2 regions of the Peptoniphilus indolicus genome follow, and region 2 is predicted to be linked to the other one. Evidence: a T-box and tRNA genes for the amino acid it is inferred to sense, from the RefSeq annotation. Region 2 holds a T-box; the other holds one or more tRNA genes.
The links. The T-box of region 2 lies ahead of ileS (isoleucine--tRNA ligase). A T-box ahead of a tRNA ligase gene usually reads a tRNA of that ligase, here a tRNA-Ile.
Positions count from the first base shown of each region.

Region 1: it has a tRNA-Ile gene. The T-box ahead of ileS (isoleucine--tRNA ligase) is inferred to sense a tRNA for this amino acid. The anticodon was not compared.

Region 1 covers NZ_UGTH01000001.1:133,997-137,422, reverse strand. The annotation lists rRNA gene DYE58_RS00870 (16S ribosomal RNA) at 97-1,625, shown strand; tRNA gene DYE58_RS00865 (tRNA-Ile) at 1,718-1,794, shown strand; rRNA gene DYE58_RS00860 (23S ribosomal RNA) at 1,941-3,426, shown strand, end outside.
Region 2 covers NZ_UGTH01000001.1:1,520,386-1,523,811, reverse strand. The annotation lists gene ileS (isoleucine--tRNA ligase) at 1-2,178, opposite strand, end outside; T-box leader at 2,217-2,394, opposite strand; gene DYE58_RS07290 (RrF2 family transcriptional regulator) at 2,382-2,810, opposite strand; gene DYE58_RS07285 (NAD(P)H-dependent oxidoreductase) at 2,912-3,426, opposite strand, start outside.

The DNA of each region.
Region 1 (3,426 bases), 1.4 Mb from region 2:
TAAATAGTGTAGAAAAGAATAAAACTATAAGCAAAGCAAAAAAGCTTAGCGGAAAGTCAGTGAAAAAACTGAGTAGCTAAGATCAAATAAGATATTATAATCGAGAGTTTGATCCTGGCTCAGGACGAACGCTGGCGGCGCGCCTAACACATGCAAGTCGAGCGATGAAGACATAACCGACGCCTTCGGGAAGAAGTTGAGTTGGATTAGCGGCGGACGGGTGAGTAACACGTGAGTAACCTGCCTTTGACACGGGGATAGCCACCGGAAACGGTGATTAATACCCGATGAAATCGTAGTGACACATGTCATAACGATCAAAGTGAATTAGCGGTCAAAGATGGACTCGCGTCTGATTAATTAGTTGGTGAGGTAACGGCTCACCAAGATAGCGATCAGTAGCCGGCCTGAGAGGGTGAACGGCCACATTGGAACTGAGAAACGGTCCAAACTCCTACGGGAGGCAGCAGTGGGGAATATTGCACAATGGGGGAAACCCTGATGCAGCGACGCCGCGTGAGCGAAGAAGGATTTCGATTCGTAAAGCTCTGTCCTATGGGAAGATAATGACGGTACCATAGGAGGAAGCCCCGGCTAACTACGTGCCAGCAGCCGCGGTAATACGTAGGGGGCGAGCGTTGTCCGGAATCACTGGGCGTAAAGGGTTCGCAGGCGGTTTAGAAAGTCAGATGTGAAAGGCGAGGGCTCAACCCTCGTAAGCATTTGAAACTTCTAAACTTGAGTAGTGAAGAGGTAAGTGGAATTCCTAGTGTAGCGGTGAAATGCGTAGATATTAGGAGGAATACCGGTGGCGAAGGCGACTTACTGGTCACAAACTGACGCTGAGGAACGAAAGCGTGGGTAGCAAACAGGATTAGATACCCTGGTAGTCCACGCCGTAAACGATGAGTGCTAGGTGTCGGAGGATTTCGGTGCCGCAGTTAACACAATAAGCACTCCGCCTGGGGAGTACGTGCGCAAGCATGAAACTCAAAGGAATTGACGGGGACCCGCACAAGCAGCGGAGCATGTGGTTTAATTCGAAGCAACGCGAAGAACCTTACCAGGGCTTGACATAATATTGACCCCTCTAGAGATAGAGGTTTCCCTTCGGGGACAGTATTACAGGTGGTGCATGGTTGTCGTCAGCTCGTGTCGTGAGATGTTGGGTTAAGTCCCGCAACGAGCGCAACCCTTACCTTTAGTTGCCAGCATGTAAAGATGGGAACTCTAAAGGGACTGCCGATGATAAATCGGAGGAAGGTGGGGATGACGTCAAATCATCATGCCCTTTATGTCCTGGGCTACACACGTGCTACAATGGTCGGAACAAAGAGCGGGCAAGCTAGTGATAGCAAGCGAATCTCAAAAAGCCGATCTCAGTTCGGATTGTTCTCTGCAACTCGAGAACATGAAGTCGGAGTTGCTAGTAATCGCAGATCAGAATGCTGCGGTGAATGCGTTCCCGGGTCTTGTACACACCGCCCGTCACACCATGGGAGTTGGCAATACCCGAAGTCGTCGAGCTAACCGCAAGGAAGCAGACGCCGAAGGTAGGGTTAATGACTGGGGTGAAGTCGTAACAAGGTAGCCGTATCGGAAGGTGCGGCTGGATCACCTCCTTTCTAAGGAAATAAATTCACAGACTGTAAAAGGAAAGTGGATTAAATAAAAAGTCTTATAGACTTTTCTACACTGTTTTAATTATATATATTATGGACCTGTAGCTCAGCTGGTTAGAGCGCACGCCTGATAAGCGTGAGGTCGGAGGTTCGAGTCCCCCCAGGTCCACCATGCTTTTTAAATAAAGCAATATGAACCATGAAAACTAAACAATCATATCAAGAAAGAAGAAGAGTCAAATTTAATACGAAGTAATAAAGAAGACACTTTTTCACTGGAAAACAAATAAAAGCAGTCAATAAGAATTGATTAGCAAAGGTCAAGTAAAAAAGAGCATTAGGTGAATGCCTAGGCACCAAGAGGCGAAGAAGGACGCGACAAGCTGCGAAAAGCTGTGGGTAGGAGCAAATATCCGCCAAACCACAGATATCCGAATGGGGCAACCCACCTCAAAAGAGGTATCTATAAGTGAATACATAGCTTATAGAGGCGAACCGGGTGAACTGAAACATCTAAGTAACCCGAGGAAAAGAAAGAAAACTCGATATCCAAAGTAGCGGCGAGCGAAATGGATAGAGCCCGACCGTGCATAAGACGAAAATAGTTAGCAGAAACTTCTGGGAAGGAGTACCAAAGAGAGTAACAGTCTCGTAAGCGAAAACGAAAATAGTTGGCACAAGAGAGTACCACCGGACACGTGAAACCTGGTGGGAAGACAGGGGGACCACCCCCTAAGGCTAAATACTACTTGGTGACCGATAGTGAACAAGTACCGTGAGGGAAAGGTGAAAAGAACCCCGAGAGGGGAGTGAAATAGAAACTGAAACCTAATGTTTACAAGCAGCGAAACTGGTTATAGACCAGGATCGTGTACTTTTTGTAGAACGGGCCAGCGAGTTATGGTAATAAGCAAGGTTAAGAAGTTAAGCTTCGGAGCCGTAGGGAAACCGAGTCTTAATAGGGCGAAAGTTTGTTGCCATAGACCCGAAACCGTGTGATCTATCCATGGGCAGAGTGAAGTCGGAGTAAAATCTGATGGAGGCTCGAACCGGGTAGCGTTTAAAAGCTATCGGATGACCTGTGGATAGGGGTGAAAAGCCAAACGAACACGGAGATAGCTGGTTCTCCTCGAAATAGCTTTAGGGCTAGCCTTTAGTGAACAATGATGAGGGGGTAGAGCACTGAATAGTTAAGGGGGCATTGAGCTTACCGAGACCTATCAAACTCCGAATACCAAATCAAGCACTAAGGAGTCAGACTATGTGGGATGAGCTTCATAGTCGAAAGGGAAACAGCCCAGACCACCAGCTAAGGTCCCAAAATAATAGTTAAGTGGGAAAGGATGTGGAATTACTCAGACAACCAGGATGTTGGCTTAGAAGCAGCCATACATTTAAAGAGTGCGTAATAGCTCACTGGTCAAGTGATTCTGCGCCGAAGATAACCGGGGCTAAACTATATACCGAAGCTGTGGACTATATGTAAATATAGTGGTAGAGGAGCAATGTCTAAGAGACGAAGCATAAGGCGTAAGCCGATGTGGATTTTAGAGAAGAGAGAATGCTGGCATGAGTAGCGAGAGGTGAGTGAGAATCTCACCCGTCGAAAACCCAAGGTTTCCTGAGCAAGGCTCGTCCACTCAGGGTAAGTCGGGACCTAAGGCGAGGCTGAAAAGCGTAGTCGATGGAAAACAGGTGGAAATTCCTGTACCGATATCAAGCGTTAAAAAGTAAGTGGGGACGCAGGAGGATAGCAGAAGCGCCCAGTTGGTGAGGCGTGCAAGCACAAAGGCTAAGAGTGAGG
Region 2 (3,426 bases):
TCTTCTGTTTCTTCTGATATACCAGTTAGACAAATCTTCTATTACAAATTCTTGAATATTTCTAACAACCTTTGTAACTTCAAATTTATCCATATCTTCTCTTACAGTCTTTACAAGATTGTTGTATTTTGACAATAACCACTTGTCAATTTCATCTCTCTTTTCATATGCAATATCAAATTCTCTAGGATTTATACCGTCTGTGTTTGCATATAGACTGAAGAAGTTATAGATATTTCTGATTGATCTGAAGAATTTAGAGTCAACTTCTCTAAGTCCATCTTCATCAAATTTTGTAGGAGTCCATGGTGGAGATACATACATCAAGTACCATCTAACTACGTCTGCTCCATATCTATCAAATAAATCAAATGGTTCAACAGTATTTCCCTTTGATTTAGACATCTTCTTACCAAATTTATCTAAAATTAAATCATTTACAAGTACATTCTTATATGGGCTCTTGCCTGTCATATAAGTTGAAATTGCAAGAAGTGAGTAGAACCAACCTCTTGTTTGGTCGATACCTTCACAGATGAAATCTGCTGGGAACAATTCGTTGAAATCATCTTTGTGCTCAAATGGATAGTGCCATTGTGCAAAAGGCATTGCTCCCGAGTCAAACCAAACATCGCCTACTTCAGGTATTCTTGACATAGTATGGCCGCACTTATCACACTTGATATGAACGTCATCTACGTATGGTCTGTGAAGTTCTATTGAATCATCTATATCTTCAATCGCTCTTTCTGCAAGTTCTTTTCTTGAACCTACTGAAGTTGTGTGTCCACATTCTTCACATCTCCAAATAGGAAGTGGAGTTCCCCAATATCTCGAACGAGAAATTGCCCAATCGTTTAGATTTTCTAACCAATTACCAAATCTCTTTTCACCTACATAATCTGGGAACCAATTTACACCATTGTTGTTTTCTACAAGTTTTTCTTTAAACTTAGTAACTTCGATATACCAAGATGGGTGAGCATAGTAGATTAATGGAGTGTGACATCTCCAACAATGAGGATAATTGTGGTCAAATTTATGTTTCTTGAACAATAAATCATTTTCTCTCAAGTATTGGATAACTTCTTTGTCTGCATCCATTACAAACATACCCTTCCAAGGTGTTTCAGTGAATCTACCTGACTCATCAACTGGATTGAAAACTGGTAGCCCATATCTTCTTCCTGTTTGATAGTCGTCTTCCCCAAATGCTGGAGCTGTGTGTACAACACCTGTACCATCTTCTGTAGTTACATAATCTGCTGTTGTAACATAGAAAGCTTTTTGGTCAGTTTGTATAAATTTCAATAATTGTTCATATTCAACGCCTTCAAGGTCGCTACCTTTCATTGTTTCAAGAATTTCATATTCGTGTTCAAATACAGAATCTGCCAATTCTTTAGCAACTATATAAACATCATCATGAATTTTTGCTCTGATATATTCAACTTTAGGATTTACAGTAAGTGTTACGTTTGAAGGAAGTGTCCAAGGAGTTGTTGTCCATGCCAAGAAATACTCATTGTCTTTTCCTTTAACCTTAAATTTAGCTGTAACTGTTTCAGTTTTGATTTCTTCATAACCTTGTGCAACTTCGTGAGATGCAAGTCCTGTTCCACAACGTGGGCAATATGGAAGAATCTTGTGTCCTTCATAGATTAATCCGTCTTTGAACATTTTGTTGTAAATACTCCAAACAGATTCTATAAAGTTATTGTCTAGTGTTACATATGGGTCATCTAAATCGATTAGATATGCCATTCTTCGAGTCAATTTTCTCCATTCAGACTCATATTCCCATACGGATTGTCTACACATTTCATTGAACTGTGCAACACCATATTTTTCTATGTCCTGTTTATTGTGAAGTCCTAATTTCTTTTCAACTTCAATTTCTACCGGCAAACCGTGAGTATCCCAACCTGCTTTACGCTTTACCTTATAACCACTCATTGTCTTGTATCTACAAGTTAAATCCTTTAGAGTTCTTGCAATTACGTGGTGAATACCCGGCTTACCATTTGCTGTTGGCGGTCCTTCATAAAAAATATACGAATGATTACCTTCCCTTGCTTCAACAGATCTTTTTAATAGATCAATATCGTCCCAGTAATTTGATATTTCAGATTCTCTATCTTTTACTGGAGATTTTGAAAGCGGTTTAAAATTTTCCATAACTTTTCCTCCTTATTTATATAATAAAAAAGACCCAACTAAGGGACGACTTACGCCGCGGTACCACCCTTATTATAGGTCCTATCACTTAATTGTCTTTAAGGCAGACTTACCAATTTGCTCCAAGTTGATCTTATAAACTCAAGTTACATTCTCACACCAACCGAATGCTCTCTTGAAACTCTCTATTTATAACTGTCTCTTCATTGCTTATTTTCTCCAAAACATTCAAGTGTCTTGGATTTTAAAATTTTTATTACCGAATTTTGTACTTCTTCAAGAGCTACGTGAAACCTGCAACCGTCAAAATCTGAAGAATTAACTCCCATATATGAACAATATGGATCTTCTGCATTCATGCATCTGTTAACAACTATAGGTCCGTCTATAGCAACCATTATATCATAAAGAGAAACTTCCTCTTTTGGCTTATTTAGCATATATCCGCCTGTAACTCCTCTTTTTGCTGTAGTTATCCCCGCTAAATTCAACTTTCTAAGTATTCTAAGAGTAAATCTTTCCGGTATAACTCTATCATGTGCAATTTTGGGAGCTCCTACTACTTCTCCTTCATGTTGGGCTAAGTAACCGCATATCCTGAATGCATAATCTGTTTCTTTTGTGATTCTCATGGCTTTTCGTCCTTTCTAAATGCACTACTCTACCAAAGTCATTCTCTAAAATGTAACTATGCATTTCAATTTTATATTTTATATTAATATCACCTTAGTTGTCAATTACCTTGTAGCCTTCTTATTTTAACTATACTTGCTTCCTCATCTAAAATTACATCTTCATAGGTTAAAGCTTTGCCGATCTCAACATCTCTTGCAAGTTTAGTTTTCTCTGTGATAATTCCTATCGGCAGAAGATTTTCTCGTCTTTGAATTTCTGCTTTTTCCAACACTCCATAAACTGAGTTTCCACCTATTCCCTCAAGTTTTTCTCCCTTTTTCAAATCTTTCTTTGCAATTGCAATAGTTTCTGCTACAGAACCCTTATAAGGTGCTATTGTAGAATCTTTTAAAACAACTGCTCTTATTATTGAAATTGGAGTTTCCAAACTTGTTAGATGATACGGTCTATATATGGCGAAATTTGGTCTCTTGCCAACACTCAAATATTCCATCTCATTATCTATTATTTCAGAATTAGCCTTTGCAATGGCAAAAACTCCCGGCGCTATTCCCATTGAAAAATCTACCGTCCCATAAGAATTCAACTTAGACCCTCTTGATTCTAAATCTA